2 regions of the Streptomyces sp. UG1 genome follow, and region 1 is predicted to be linked to the other one. Evidence: predicted binding sites of a transcription regulator. Region 1 holds the regulator's gene; the other holds the start of a gene.
What was found. Region 1 encodes HspR, which represses chaperone genes until heat shock. Its sites were predicted from a motif close to TTGAGNNNNNNNNNCTCAA; they were not measured.

Region 1 (7,829 bases):
TGCACATCAAGCCCTACGGGCCTCGGCGTCAACCCTATTTTCCCGTAGGGGACCCTGTTCGGCCGCCGGTGCAGGCGACATCGTCGCAGGTCAGGGCGCCGTTGCGCGTAAGGAACGGATAAGAGTTGAGTGGGGTCGACTCAGCTCTGTTGACCCCGGGGGAGCCGTCGTGCACACTTGAGTCCGTTCCACTCAAGTCAGCTGGAGGAATCAACCATGGCACGTGCGGTCGGCATCGACCTGGGCACGACTAACTCCGTCGTCAGCGTTCTGGAGGGCGGCGAGCCCACCGTCATCACCAACGCCGAGGGCGCCAGGACCACGCCGTCCGTCGTCGCCTTCGCCAAGAACGGCGAGGTGCTCGTCGGCGAGGTCGCCAAGCGTCAGGCGGTCACCAACGTGGACCGGACCATCCGGTCCGTGAAGCGCCACATGGGCACCGACTGGAAGATGGAGCTCGACGGGAAGCCCTTCAACCCGCAGCAGATCTCCGCCTTCATCCTCCAGAAGCTGAAGCGGGACGCCGAGTCCTACCTGGGCGAGAAGGTCACGGACGCGGTCATCACCGTCCCGGCCTACTTCAACGACTCCGAGCGCCAGGCGACGAAGGAGGCCGGCGAGATCGCCGGTCTGAACGTGCTGCGCATCGTCAACGAGCCCACCGCGGCCGCCCTCGCCTACGGCCTCGACAAGGACGACCAGACGATCCTCGTCTTCGACCTCGGTGGCGGCACCTTCGACGTGTCCCTGCTGGAGATCGGCGACGGCGTCGTCGAGGTGAAGGCCACCAACGGCGACAACCACCTCGGTGGTGACGACTGGGACCAGCGCGTCGTCGACTACCTGGTCAAGCAGTTCGCCTCCGGCCACGGCGTGGACCTCGGCAAGGACAAGATGGCCCTCCAGCGCCTGCGTGAGGCCGCCGAGAAGGCCAAGATCGAGCTGTCCAGCTCCACCGAGACCTCGATCAACCTGCCCTACATCACCGCCTCCGCCGAGGGCCCGCTGCACCTGGACGAGAAGCTCACCCGGGCCCAGTTCCAGCAGCTCACGGCCGACCTGCTCGAGCGCTGCAAGACCCCGTTCTTCAACGTCATGAAGGACGCCGGCGTCTCCATCGACGAGATCGACCACGTCGTCCTCGTCGGCGGCTCCACCCGTATGCCCGCCGTCGCCGAGCTCGTCAAGGAGCTGACCGGCGGCAAGGAGGCCAACAAGGGCGTGAACCCGGACGAGGTCGTCGCCATCGGCGCCTCGCTCCAGGCCGGTGTCCTCAAGGGTGAGGTCAAGGACGTCCTGCTCCTCGACGTGACCCCGCTGTCCCTCGGCATCGAGACCAAGGGCGGCATCATGACCAAGCTCATCGAGCGCAACACGACCATCCCGACCAAGCGGTCGGAGATCTTCACGACGGCGGAGGACAACCAGCCGTCCGTGCAGATCCAGGTCTACCAGGGCGAGCGCGAGATCGCGGCGTACAACAAGAAGCTCGGGATGTTCGAGCTGACCGGTCTGCCGCCGGCCCCGCGTGGCGTCCCGCAGATCGAGGTGTCCTTCGACATCGACGCCAACGGCATCATGCACGTGACCGCCAAGGACCTGGGCACGGGCAAGGAGCAGAAGATGACCGTCACCGGCGGCTCCTCGCTGCCGAAGGACGAGGTCGACCGGATGCGCCAGGAGGCCGAGCAGTACGCCGAGGAGGACCACCGCCGCCGCGAGGCCGCCGAGTCCCGCAACCAGGGCGAGCAGCTCGTCTACCAGACGGAGAAGTTCCTCAAGGACAACGAGGACAAGGTCCCCGGCGAGGTCAAGACCGAGGTCGAGGCGGCCGTCGAGGAGCTGAAGACCGCGCTCAAGGGCGAGGACACCGCCGAGATCCGCTCCGCCACCGAGAAGGTCGCCGCGGTCTCCCAGAAGGTCGGCCAGGCCATGTACGCCGACGCCCAGGGCGCGCAGGCCGCGGGCGGTCCCGAGGGCGCCACGGCGGGCGGCAAGGCCGCTGACGACGACGTCGTCGACGCCGAGATCGTGGACGACGAGCGCAAGGACGGTGTCGCGTAATGACGGAGGAGACCCCGGGTTTCGAGGAGAAGCCCGACGTCCCCTCCGGCGCGACCCCCGACGACGCCGAGCCGAAGGCCGCGCCCTCCTCGAACGCGGAGGGGGCGGCCCCGGCCGGGGACGTATCAGCAGCAGACGCCGGTCTGGTGGCCCAGCTCGACCAGGTGCGTACGGCGCTCGGTGAGCGCACGGCGGACCTCCAGCGGCTCCAGGCCGAGTACCAGAACTACCGCCGCCGTGTGGAGCGCGACCGGATCACGGTCAAGGAGATCGCCATCGCGAACCTCCTGACCGAGCTCCTGCCCGTGCTCGACGACATCGGCCGCGCGAGGGAACACGGCGAACTCGTGGGCGGGTTCAAGTCGGTGGCGGAGTCCTTGGAGACCGTCGCCGCCAAGATGGGCCTGCAGCAGTTCGGCAAGGAGGGCGAGCCCTTCGACCCGACGATCCACGAGGCGCTCATGCACTCCTACGCGCCGGACGTCACCGAGACGACCTGCGTCGCGATCCTCCAGCCGGGGTATCGCATCGGCGAGCGCACCATCCGCCCCGCGCGGGTGGCGGTCGCCGAGCCCCAGCCGGGCGCGCAGACCGTCAAGGGCGAGGGATCCGACGAGAGCGCCGCGAGCGCCGCGACGGCCGACGACAAGGAGAGCGGTGGCCCGGACGAGGGCTGACGTTGAACTGACGAGGAGAGAGGAGGGACGTCGAGGATGAGCACCAAGGACTTCATCGAGAAGGACTTCTACAAGGTCCTCGGCGTCCCCAAGGACGCCACCGAGGCCGAGATCAAGAAGGCGTACCGCAAGCTCGCCCGCGAGTACCACCCGGACGCCAACAAGGGCAACGTCAAGGCGGAGGAGCGCTTCAAGGAGATCTCCGAGGCGAACGACATCCTCGGCGACCCCAAGAAGCGCAAGGAGTACGACGAGGCACGCGCCCTCTTCGGCAACGGCGGCTTCCGCCCGGGGCCGGGCGCGGGCGGCGGCTCCTTCAACTTCGACCTGGGCGACCTCTTCGGAGGCGGCGCCCAGGGCGGCCAGTCCGGCGCCGGCGGCTTCGGCGGCGGACTCGGTGACGTCTTCGGGGGCCTGTTCAACCGGGGCGGCACGGGCACCACCCGTACCCAGCCACGCCGGGGCCAGGACATCGACACCGAGGTCACCCTCAGCTTCACCGAGGCGATCGAGGGCGCGACGGTCCCGCTGCGGATGTCCTCGCAGTCGCCGTGCAAGGCCTGCGCGGGCACCGGCGACAAGAACGGCACGCCGAGGGTGTGCCCGACCTGTGTCGGCACCGGCCAGGTGGCGCGGGGCTCGGGCGGCGGGTTCTCCCTCACCGACCCGTGCCCGGACTGCAAGGGGCGCGGCCTGATCGCCGAGCACGCCTGCATGGAGTGCAAGGGCAGCGGCCGCGCGAAGTCGTCGAGGACCATGCAGGTCCGCATCCCCGCCGGGGTGTCGGACAGCCAGCGCATCCGGCTGCGCGGCAAGGGAGCGCCCGGCGAGCGCGGCGGCCCGGCCGGTGACCTGTACGTCACCGTGCACGTCGACGCGCACCCGGTGTTCGGCCGCAAGGACGACAACCTCACGGTGACCGTCCCCGTGACCTTCACGGAGGCGGCCCTCGGCGGCGAGGTCAGGGTCCCCACCCTGGGCGGACCGCCGGTCACCCTGAAGCTGCCGCCCGGCACCCCCAACGGCCGCACCATGCGGGCGCGGGGCAAGGGCGCGGTCCGCAAGGACGGCACCCGCGGAGACCTGCTGGTCACCGTCGAGGTGAGTGTCCCGAAGGACCTTTCGGGGAAGGCTCGTGACGCGCTTCAGGCGTATCGCGAGGCGACCGCGGGCGAGGACCCGCGGGCGGAGCTGTTCCAGGCCGCGAAGGGAGCTTGATCGAGATGGACGGCCGTCGACGCAACCCGTATGAACTGACCGAGGAGACCCCGGTCTACGTCATCTCGGTGGCGGCCCAGCTCTCCGGCCTGCACCCGCAGACCCTGCGCCAGTACGACCGCCTGGGCCTGGTGTCGCCGGACCGCACCCCGGGCCGCGGCCGCCGTTACTCGGCCCGCGACATCGAACTGCTCCGCCAGGTGCAGGCGTTGTCGCAGGACGAGGGCATCAACCTGGCCGGCATCAAGCGCATCATCGAACTCGAGAACCAGGTCGCCGCGCTGCAGTCCAGGGTGGCCGAACTCCAGGCCGCCGTCGAAGGCGCCGCGGCGGCGATGCAGCAGCGCGAGGCGGCGGTGCACGCGTCGTACCGCCGCGACCTGGTCCCGTACCAGGAGGTGCAGCAGACCAGCGCGCTGGTGGTCTGGCGGCCGAAGAAGCCCAAGGACTAGGCGGCACGCACGTGTGTGAAGGGGCCCGGAGGTTCGCCGAGAACCTCCGGGCCCCTTCGCATGCGGTGCTCAGCCCTCGTTCGGGGCGACGACGACGGGTGCGAGGCCCGTGTACATCTCCGAACCGTCCGCGGCGGCGACCGCCGAGACGACATAGTGGCTGGTCGTCCCGGCCGGGGTGGCCGGGTCGGTGTACCCGCGGGCGTCGGCGGCCAGGGGTACGTCGGTCAGGCGGACGTACTGCTGTGTCGCGCGGTCCCAGCGGTACACGTGGAATCCGCTGGTGTCACAGTCGGTGCCGCAGGTCCACGACAGCACCGCCCGGCCGGCCTCGTCCGCCTCGGCGGACAGGGTCCAGGCGGCGGTGTGCGGGGGCGTGTGGGCGGGGGTGAGGTCGAACTCGTCGACGCTCACGTTGGCGACGACGTCCGCCGGGTTGCCGGACAGCGTGTAGAGGGAGTTGTTCGACGTGTCCACCGCGTCCACGAGGTAGACCCAGTTCTCGTCGTCGGGCACGCCGACGTCGACATACCGGGTCGTGCCGGGCGGGAGCGAGGCCATCCACTCGTAGGTGGAGGTGTCACGGGCGTCGGTGGCGCGCAGCACGGTGTACGAGGCGAGGTCCTCGGCCGTGCTCTCGTCCCACTGCAGCACCGTGCCGTACTCCGTGCTCGTGTGGGTGAGGCCGGTGACCGTGGGCGGCGGGGTCGTGTCCCGGCGGCTCGCGTAGACCGTGCGCGAGGGCGCCGACTCCCGGCCCTGGCTGTCGACGCTGGTCACGTAGTACGCGTACGACGTGCGCCGCTCGGCGGAGTGGTCGGTGCAGCCGTACTGCGGGTAGTAGTCGGCCTCGTTGCCCACCCGGTACGACTCGCAGACGACGTGTACCGGGACGGCGTCCGGGTCGGAGCGGTCCCAGCGGTAGGCACGGAACTCGGCCGGCGCCGCCTTCGACGTCGTCCAGCGCAGCTCGATCCCGGTCTCCGCCTCGTTGGTGCCCGCGGTGTCCATGGCGGGCACCGCCAGCGGGCGGGTGAAGGCCAGGACCTGTGAGGCCGCGGTGTTGCCGGCGCCGTCCTTGGCGACGACCCGGTAGTACGAGGTGTCGCCGTAGGGCGCGGTCTCGTCGAGGCGGCTGGAGCCGTACGACAGGCCGAGCTTCACGAACTCCCCGTCGGAGGCCGCGGCGCGGTAGACGTCGTAGGTCACGCCGTACGCGTCGTCCTGCCAGTCGAGGGTGACCCCGCGCACCGGATCGTCGCTCGCGGACACGACCGGCGTCAGCGGCGCGGTGCGGTCCACGGTCGTGACGAGCTGGTCGGTGCTGCCCGCCGACTCGTTGCCGGCCCGGTCCACGGCCCGCACCTCGTAGTAGTACGCGGTGCCGGTCGGCGCGAGGTACTGCGTGAAGGAGGTGCCGGTCAGCAGGGTGCCGCCGCTGACCACGCGGTAGTCACCGGTTCCCTTCAGACGCCGGTAGACGCGGTACCCCGCGAGGTCCATCTCCCTGTTCCTCGCCCAGGTCACCCTCGCCTTGCTGGTGGCCTGGTCGTAGGTCACGGCGGCGCCGGTCGGGGCCAGCGGCCGGACCTTGTCGACGGTGGCCGAAGTCCTGGGCGCGTAGCGGAACTTGACCTTGGCACTGCCGGTCCAGTTGACGTAGTCGACGCGCAGGGAGTGCCTGCCGGAGGGGATGGTGACGTTGACCGTCTTGTAGACCGTCGTGGAGGTGTTCCGCCACAGGTCGATCTTGCGGACGCCGTCGAGGTAGACCCGGATGCCGTCGAGGCCGGAGGCGCTGAAGGTGAAGGGGCCGCCGGAGCCGAAGTCCCGGGTCAGGCTCCAGCGGACGCCGAAGTAGTTCCTGGGCAGACCGGTGGCCGGGGCGCCCGTGCCCCAGTTCTGGTCGATGACGCTGTCGCAGTCGGTCTTCTTCGGCGTGCCGGAGAACGCGGTGTTCGCGAAGAACTGCCGCTTGAACACCGGAGAGTTGCAGGTCACGGCGGCGGAGGCGGGCGCGGCGAGGGCGCCGAGCAGGCCGCCCGCGGTGGCGAGCACGACGGCGGTCGCGGTGGCCGCGGTCGTGCGTCTGGCTGGGTTCATGCGGTCCTTCAGTCCTGTTCGGCGACGGTGGTGATCAACCGTCGCCGAACAGGACCGGCCGGCACCTCAATTGGTTGTACGGGCGCCGCGAAGGTCAGGGGAACAGGTCACCGATCGCGTCCGCGACCAGCATCCACATCGGCTGCGCGCCCGTGCCGAACCCCGCCGCGAGGGCGTATCCGAGGGCCACGTCGACGGCCTCGGGCGTGGCGCCCGGGCGCCAGTCGGCGGCGACCTCGCCGTTGCCCTCGGAGCTGAACTCCCCGAGGCGTCGCCCGTCGCGCAGCAGGCGACTGTCCGGTATCGAGTCGGGCACCAGCCGCCACACATGTCCGGCATACCGGACCTCGACCGCGTACGAACGCCGGGTCAGCCGACCCTTCGCCGGGTGCACGCCCGCCTCCTCGCCGTCGACGGTGAGCGTCAGCCGGCCGCCGTCCCGGGTGCCGACGGGGATGTGCTCCTCGGCCTCGGTGCCGGCGGCGCGGCGCAGCACGATCCGCGGCACCGTCTCGCCTTCGACGACGACCTCACCGCGCTCGGTGTCCAGGCGGACGGTCAACGGACCGGACACGGTGTCCTCGACGGGGGTTTCGGTGGCGGTCATACGGATGATCTTCGCAGCAGGGTGCCCGCGTGCCCGCGACGGCCGGGCGGCCGGCTGGCCGGGTTCGTTCGATCCTGTGGCCGAGCGCGGTACGGCGATGTGAAGCTGTCCTGGGTTTGATGGACGGGGTGTAATGACTGTTTGGAGAGGTTCCGGCATGTCTTTACATGCAAAGCGGAGCGTGGTGTTGCGCACTCGTTAAGTGGTTTTGCTTGACGCTGAGGGGCGTCGGCGCGTTGGCTTTTCAGTCACCTGGGCGCAATGGCGCGCCCGTGTCCCGAAGGCACCAGAAGTGAGCTCCTCTATGCGTCCCTTGCGCCCCCTGCGCCGTACCGCCATCGCCGTGGCGTCCGCGTCCACGATGACCCTCTCGCTGGCCGCGTGCGGGGCACTGGGCGTCACCGGGGACAGCACCGAGGCGAGCCCGACCAAGGGCAACGACATCACGGTGGGGCTGCTGCTGCCGGAGACGGCGAACACGCGCTACGACAAGTTCGACTACCCCATCATCAGGAACAAGGTCCTGGAGCTCACCGACAAGCAGGGCCGGGTCGTCTACAAGAACGCCGACGCGGACGCGAGCAAGCAGGCGAGCCAGCTCCAGCAGATGATCGACGACCAGGTCGACGTCATCCTGCTGGACGCCGTCGACGCGCACTCCATCGCCGGCGGGGTGGAGAAGGCCAAGGAGGCCGGGATCCCGGTCAT
Region 2 (7,829 bases), on a different contig from region 1:
GGTCAACCTCGGCGAGGAGCCGGATCCCTCGGTGCCGGAGGCCGTGGGCATGCGGGCCGGGGAGCTCGAGGACATGTACAAGCTGCTGGCGGTCGCCAAGTACGAGGACCGGTACGTCATTCCGACGGCGGCCGTCGCCGACGCCCGGCGCCTGGAGGAGTCGGCGCTCCCCGAGGGGTGCAGCCTCGACTACGAGGGCGGGCCCGGGATGGGCGGGAGCGGCCCGTTCGGCCAGGACTCGGGCCGCAAACTGCTGCCGCTGGTGTCGGTGGAGAACTTCCACGTGCTGCGCAGACGGCAGACCGCGGACACCTCCGACCCGGCCGCCGTGACCCATACCCCCGACGCAGAGGAGGCCTGATGCCCTCCTTCGAGGTGCTCTACCAGGCAGCCGCGCTCTGCCTGACCTACCCCGACGACGACTTCCACGCCCGGCTGCCCCTGCTGCGCGAGGCCGCCCCGCAGTTGCGGGAGTTCACCGACCACGCCGCGGTCACCCCGCCCGAGGAACTGGCCGCGCACTACGTCGAGGTCTTCGACCTGAAGAACCGCCACAGCCTGTACCTGACGTGGTGGAGCGACGGCGACACCCGGCGGCGCGGCATGTCGCTGGTCCGCCTCAAGGAGCTGTACCGCGAGCACGGCCTGGAGTTCGCCGGCGAGGAGCTGCCCGACTTCCTGCCGGCGGTACTGGAGTTCACCTCCCGCACCGGCAACACCGACCTGCTGCTGGAGCACCAGGAGTGCCTGGAGCAGCTCCGCGCCCGGCTCACCGACTTCGGCACACCGTACGCGTCCGTCCTGGACGCCGTGTGCGCCACCCTGCCGACCGCACGGACCGGGAAGCGCCCATGACGACACTGCTCTGGGGCGTCCTGCCCTACGTCACCTTCGCCCTGCTGCTCGCGGGCCTGTTCTGGCGCCACCGCTACGACCGCTTCGGCTGGACCACCCGCTCCTCGCAGATCTACGAGTCGAGGCTGCTGAACATCGCCTCGCCCGCCTTCCACTACGGCATCCTGTTCGTGCTGGTCGGCCATCTGGTCGGCCTGTTCGTCCCGGAGTCCTGGACACACGCGCTGGGCGTGAGCGAGCACACCTACCACCTGTTCTCCCTCTACGGCGGTACGGCGGCCGGGGTGCTGACGGTCGCCGGGATCGCGCTGCTGATCTACCGCCGCCGCACGAACGCGCCGGTGTTCCGGGCGACGACGGCCAACGACAAGCTCATGTACGTCGTCCTGCTGGCCGCGATCGTGCTGGGCATGGTCGCCAAGCTCGCGCACGTCTCCGGAGACGGCTACGACTACCGCCAGTCGATCGCCCCTTGGGCCCGCGGCCTGTTCACCCTGCAGCCGGACCCGGTCCGGATGGCGGGCGTGCCGGTGCTGTACCAGATCCACACGGTGATCGGCATGGCGCTGATCGCGCTGGTGCCGTACACACGGCTGGTCCATATGTTCAGCGCTCCGGTGCAGTACCTGTTCCGGCCGTACCTCGTGTACCGCAGCCGCGACCCCGGGGACCTGGGGCCGCGGCCGGAGCGGCGGGGCTGGGAGAAGGCGGGATCCTAGGCCGCCCCGCCCCTCTGGTCCCGCTGGTCCCCCTGCTCCTTCTCCTCGTCGACGATCTCCGCGTCCACCACACCTTCGTCGTCCTGCGCCGCGCCCTGTTCGGTGCCCGCGCCGGCCCCGGCGTCCGTCGGTGCCTGCTGGGACTGGGCGTACATCGCCTGGCCCATCTTCTGGCTGACCGTGGCGAGTTTCTCGACGCCGGTGCGCAGGGCGCTCGTCTCGGCGTTCTGTTCCAGTTGCTGCTTCAGGTCGGTGATCGCCGACTCGACCTCGGTCCTGGTGTCCGCCGGGACCCGGTCCTCGTTGTCCCGGATGAACTTCTCGGTCTGGTAGACGAGCTGCTCGGCCTGGTTCCTGGTCTCCGCCGCCTCTCGGCGTGACCGGTCCTCCTCTGCGTACTGCTCGGCCTCCCGCATCATCCGGTCGATGTCGTCCTTCGGCAGGGCCGACCCGCCCGTCACCGTCATCTTCTGCTCCCGCCCCGTGGCCAGGTCCTTGGCGGAGACGTGCATGATCCCGTTGGCGTCGATGTCGAACGCGACCTCGATCTGCGGCACCCCGCGCGGCGCCGGCGGCAGACCCGTCAGGTCGAAGACGCCGAGCTTCTTGTTGTACGCGGCGATCTCGCGTTCGCCCTGGTAGACCTGGATGCCGACGGAGGGCTGGTTGTCGGCGGCGGTGGTGAAGATCTCCGAACGCCGGGTCGGGATCGTGGTGTTGCGTTCGATGAGCTTGGTCATGATGCCGCCCTTGGTCTCGATGCCGAGGGACAGCGGGGTGACGTCGAGCAGCAGGACGTCCTTGACGTCGCCGCGGATGACGCCGGCCTGGAGGGTCGCGCCGACGGCCACGACCTCGTCGGGGTTGACGCCCTTGTGCGGGTCCTTGCCGGTGAGTTCCTTCACGAGGTCGGTGACGGCGGGCATCCGGGTGGAGCCGCCGACGAGGATGACGTGGTCGACCGCGGAGAGCTTCACGTTCGCATCCTTGACCGCCCGGTGGAAGGGGGTCTTGCAGCGGTCGAGGAGGTCGGCGGTCAGTTCCTGGAACTGGGCACGGGTCAGCTTCTCGTCGAGGTGGAGGGGGCCCTCGGCGGAGGCGGTGATGTAGGGCAGGTTGATCGTGGTCTCGGAGGAGCTGGACAGCTCGATCTTGGCCTTCTCGGCACCCTCGCGCAGGCGCTGCAGCGCCATCTTGTCGTTGCCGAGGTCGATGCCGTTCTGCCCCTTGAACTTCTTCACCAGGTGCTCGACGATCCGCTGGTCCCAGTCGTCGCCGCCCAGGTGTGTGTCGCCGTTGGTGGCCTTGACCTCGATGACGCCCTCGCCGATCTCCAGCAGCGAGACGTCGAAGGTGCCGCCGCCGAGGTCGAAGACCAGGACGGTCTGCTCCTCGCCCCGGTCGAGTCCGTAGGCGAGGGAGGCGGCGGTGGGCTCATTGATGATCCTGAGCACCTTCAGGCCCGCGATCTCCCCGGCTTCCTTCGTGGCCTGCCGCTGGGCGTCGTCGAAGTAGGCGGGAACGGTGATCACCGCGTCGGTGACGTCCTCACCGAGGTAGGACTCGGCGTCCCGCTTCAGCTTCTGCAGCACCCGGGCGGACAGCTCCTGGGCCCGGTAGCGGCTGCCGTCGATGTCGCCCTGGTCCGGGAAGCGCCAGTTCGCTTCGCCCATGTGCCGCTTCATGGAGCGGGCGGTGCGCTCGACGTTCGTCACCGCCTGCCGTTTGGCCACCTCACCGACGAGTACCTCGCCGTTCTTGGCGAAGGCCACGACCGACGGTGTGGTCCTGGCCCCCTCCGCGTTGGCGACGACAGTGGGTTCGCCGCCCTCCAGGACGGCGACCACCGAGTTCGTGGTCCCGAGATCGATCCCGACCGCGCGTGCCATCGTTGTCCCCTTCCGCCAGGGCACCTCTTGAACTCCAGCACAAAACTTGAGTGGGTTCTTGTCAATGGGACGGGTGGCCCGGGGGACGGGACCCAAACGGGGGCTGAGCGGTCGCTCAGCCCCCGGTGGGGCGCTATGCCAGCTTCGCCGACAGCGTGATCGTCGTGCCGGTCAGGGCCTGGCTGACCGGGCAGTTCTTCTTGGCGTCCTCCGCGGCGGCGACGAACGTCTCGTTGTCGATGCCGGGCACCGTGCCCTCGACGGTGAGGTGGATGCCGGTGATGCCCTCACCGGGCTGGAAGCTCACGTCGGCCGAGGTGACCAGCTTGGTGGGCGGGGTGCCGGCGCCGTTCAGGGCGTGCGACAGGGCCATCGAGAAGCAGCTGGAGTGCGCGGCGGCGATCAGTTCCTCGGGGCTGGTCTTGCCGTTGGCCTCCTCGGAGCGCGAGGCCCACGTGACCGGCTGCGCGGCGATGGCACCGGAGGAGTCGAAGTTGACGACACCATTGCCCTCGAGCAGGTTGCCTTCCCAGACGGTGTGTGCGGAGCGCGTGGTTGCCACGGTGAGTCCTTCCAATTCTGGTGTTTCCTTGGGGCACCATCCGATCACACTCCGGCTCACTGCACCCGGAAGACCGGCCCACGAGGGGTGAACGGCAGTCGACGGCCCGGGGGAATCAGATACGCGTGCTCGCGCCGCACCCGCAGGACGTCGCACCAGCCGTCGGTGATGACCAGCACGGGCGCGCCCGGCGGGAAGTCGTCCGCCCGCTGCAGCAGGTCGATCCCGGGCTGCAGGACGGTACCGCCCCGGCCGCGCACCCGCACCCTCCCCCAGTGCCTTAAGGGCCTGGGAGGTGCCCCCATCGCGATGTCGGTCACCGGCACATACCCGGCGTCGTACGGCCCCGCGTCGCAGAACACCACCCGCGCGGCCGGTACGTCCCGTGCCTCGGCGTACGAGGCGATCGCGCCCAGCGCCTTGCCGAGCAGGCCGGCGCCCATGGAGCCGGAGGTGTCCAGGACCACGCCGAAGGTGCAGCGGGCGATCTCCTCGGGCGGGTAGTAGCGGCCGGCGCGCGGGATGTCGGGCGTCGACGCCTGGCGGCGCGCGGGACGGGCGTACGTCCTGACCGGTTCCGGACGCGGCACGAACTCGTCGAACCAGCGGGCCAGTCGGGCATCCCACGGCAGCGGTGGATGGCTGAGCGCGCGGATCTCCTGGACCAGGCCGCCGGGCAGGAAGCCCCGCTCCTGCCGCTGGTGCAGGTCGAGGCCCTGGCACAGGCCCCGCCGGTAGAACTCGTCGAGGTCGACGTACTCTCCGGGCGGGCCGAGCGGTGCGCCGAGCACATCGCCGACGCCCTTGCCGCGCAGGGTGGCCAGCCGGCGCATCCGGCGCGGGTCGCCGGCGATCCGGTCGTACACCTCCTCGGCGGACAGGCCGCTGAACTGCGCGTCGTACAGCAGCCCTTGGGGCATCTCCCCGATCTGCATCTCGCGCAGCCAGCCGTTGATGACGTAGTCGCAGGCGACGTTGAACAGATACGGGTCTCGGGCGCCGCAGCGGTCGCCGTGGCGCAGGGCGGCGTGCAGCATCTCGTGGGCGAGGATGAACCGCCACTCCTCGTCCTCGAACGTCCGCAGCGGGTTGATGTAGATCTCGCCGGCCTCGGCGTTGACGGCGGCGACGGCGATGCCGTGCGCGCGGGCGAGTCCGGCGTCGGCGACCAGCTTGATGCCGGCCCGCGATGCCGCCGAGCTGGGGGTCCCCCCTCTGGGGGAGGGTAGGAGGTGATGAACCACTCCAGCGCCCACTGCCAGGGCCGCTTCTTGACCGGTTCGCCGTCCATGGAGTCGCGGCGGCCGCCCGCCATGTCCATCGCGGTGGAGACGGTCCGGCTCCGGTCCCGCCGTGCCGCAGCGCTCGTACCCGGCCGGGATTCCGTCGCGCCGCCAGCGCGTGGCGAGCTGTTCCTCGTCGCCGTCGGGGTAGCTCAGGGGCAGGTGGTCGGGGGCCTGCCCGACCGGGAAGGTGAGCAGGAAGCGGTTGACGACGGCGCAGCGGGCGGCGAGTTCGGCCCGGTCGGGCTGTACGGGCGTGCCCGTCTTGGAGGGCACGTGTCCGAAACCGAGGTGCAGGACGGCGTGCGCGATCGCCCAGGCCCAGGTGGCGGGTTCGGCGGTGGGGGTCCCCCCGCGCGAGTCGGTTCGAGCGTGGGGGAGGTGCGGGTCGACGTGCAGAGCGCCGTCGGAGTCGACGCGGACGAGGCCGTCGCGGGGCGCCTGTTCGCACTTCTCCTGGCGGCAGACGGTGAACTCGACGGCGGCGAGCGCCGGGTTGGCGCGCACCAGCCGCATCCCCTCGGCGAAGGCCTCCGCGGCCAGGTCCCGCTTCTTCTTGGGCTTGCCCTTGTCGTGGGTACGGCTCATCGCCGCGCCTCGACCAGCCGGGGCATGTCCCGGGCGGCCTCCACCAGGAACCACGACGGCAGCACCGGGTTGCCGTCGGCGTCGGAGGCGATGACGCTCTGGGCGACCTCGACGGAGATCTCCGCGAGCTGCACCAGCAGCGACTTCGCGCGGTACGCGGTCTGCCGCCCGCTCGCCGACATGTGGTCCTTGCTCACGGGCAGTTCCTTGATCAGACGGCCGCGGAAGGACTCGGCGAGGTAGTAGAGCAGGTCGCGGTCCTCCATGCGGTGCGGCCAGCGGGCGTCGCCCTTGATGATGGCCTCGATGCCGAACCGGCTGCGCACGATCTTGACATAGCCGCAGAACGCGGTGGCGTGCGTCAGCGTGCCGTGCGCCAGCACCTTCAGCGTCTCCTCGTCGAGGCCCTGGCCGAAGGAGTGCAGCGCGTCGGAGAGCATGTGCCAGGAGCGGGGCGTGGAGAAGGGCTCCTCGGTCTTGGGCGGCTTGGACCACAGGTGGTCGGGGCGGTCGGTGAGGTGGTCCAGGATCCACGGGTGGATGCCGTTGTTCGCGGCCCAGGTCAGCCAGTCCTTGGCGGAGGCCTCCAGGTGGACGTGGGTGAGGCGGTTGACCAGGGCGGAGGCGATGGGCCGGGCGAGGGCGTTGTCGGTGGCCCGGTTTCCGGCGCCGATGACGATCGAGCCCTTGGGCAGTTCGTAGGTGCCGATACGGCGGTCCAGGATCAGCGAGTAGAACGCCTTCTGCACATCAGGGGTGGCCGCGTTCAGCTCGTCCAGGAACAGGCAGTACGGCTCGTCGCGGGCGATCGCCTCGGGCGGGCAGAACACCGAGCGCCCGTCGCGGATCTGCGGCACGCCGATCAGGTCCTCCGGCGCGAGCTGGGTGCCGAGCAGACTCACGCACTCCAGGCCGAGCGACTCGGCGAAGTCCCGTACGAGGGAGGACTTTCCGATGCCGGGGGCGCCCCAGAGGAAGACCGGCCGCACGGTGGCGAGGCCGAGGAGCAGTTTCGGGGACACGGGAGGGCGTGACGGTGACGGCGGCCTGCAAAGCAGGGGCTCCCCTCTTTGCGCCTAAACCGGCGCCGCTCTCGCGGATGTGGTTGCTCGCCGTCGAGGTTCTCAATTGATGGTTGCGGCCGTCATCCGAATTTTCATGCGGCCCGCTCCTCCGGCTCCGTCTCCAAGGGCACCTGGGGGCCGGTCGATTCGCTCAGCCAGCGGCGCAGTACGTGGTGCACCTGCTCGGCGCCGACCAGGTCCTCCCCGTCGTCCACCGGCGTCGAGAAGACGATCGGCGACAGCAGGAACGGCCTGCCCTGCGCCCCGCCGAGTCCGCCGTGCGAGCCGATCTGCTCCTCGAAGGCGAGGACCTCGCCGTCGTCCGGTTCGTAGGAGGAGTTGACCATGATGTCGGCGGTGTTCGGGAACGAGTGCGTGCGCCGTACGGCGTCGGCGGCGCCCGGCCCGAAGACCTCCAGCGGACCGGGGTCGTCGTCCAGTCGGTCCAGGGGGATCTCCGCGCCGTGCGCGCCGAGCACGACCCCGCCGTGCCGCCCGCTGCGCACGAGCAGGAAGCCGATGCCGGGGTGGTTGGCGAGGGTGGTGAGCAGGGCCGGGTGGCGGGCGTCGATCTCCTCCTTGGTCATCCGGTGCGGGACGTCCGGGAAGGAGACCAGGCCGAGGTTGCCGGAGGCCAGCACGATCGGCTCGGAGCGGCGGGACGGGCGGTGCTGCTCGCCGCCCTCCTCGACGGGCCGGCGCAGCGCCGCGCGCACGGCGGCGCGGGCCTCGGCGCCGCTGTGGGTGCGCCGCGCCCGGCGTGGCACGGGCAGCCCGCAGCCGGCCCGCACCAGGTCGGCGAGGCCGAGGCCGTAGCGGGCGCGGAAGGTCTCGCCGGGGCTCTGGCCGTGGTCCGACAGCACGACCAG

Region 2: dnaK (molecular chaperone DnaK) is a predicted target of HspR. The motif match lies at 3,510-3,528, and genes of this name have one in related genera.

The regions. Positions count from the first base shown of each region.
Region 1 covers NZ_JBNGGG010000023.1:23,657-31,485, forward strand. Annotated here, with positions in the region: gene ACP4J3_RS24960 (MraY family glycosyltransferase) at 1-122, shown strand, start outside; gene dnaK (molecular chaperone DnaK) at 217-2,064, shown strand; gene grpE (nucleotide exchange factor GrpE) at 2,064-2,741, shown strand; gene dnaJ (molecular chaperone DnaJ) at 2,778-3,959, shown strand; gene ACP4J3_RS24980 (heat shock protein transcriptional repressor HspR) at 3,965-4,411, shown strand; gene ACP4J3_RS24985 (fibronectin type III domain-containing protein) at 4,481-6,514, opposite strand; gene ACP4J3_RS24990 (hypothetical protein) at 6,609-7,121, opposite strand; gene ACP4J3_RS24995 (substrate-binding domain-containing protein) at 7,426-7,829, shown strand, end outside.
Region 2 covers NZ_JBNGGG010000018.1:78,798-86,626, forward strand. Annotated here, with positions in the region: gene ACP4J3_RS21110 (nitrate reductase subunit beta) at 1-361, shown strand, start outside; gene narJ (nitrate reductase molybdenum cofactor assembly chaperone) at 361-855, shown strand; gene narI (respiratory nitrate reductase subunit gamma) at 852-1,574, shown strand; gene dnaK (molecular chaperone DnaK) at 1,571-3,463, opposite strand; gene ACP4J3_RS21130 (OsmC family protein) at 3,597-4,025, opposite strand; partial or broken gene ACP4J3_RS21135 (DUF2201 family putative metallopeptidase) at 4,082-5,896, opposite strand; partial or broken gene ACP4J3_RS21140 (ATP-binding protein) at 5,893-6,949, opposite strand; gene ACP4J3_RS21145 (alkaline phosphatase family protein) at 7,053-7,829, opposite strand, start outside.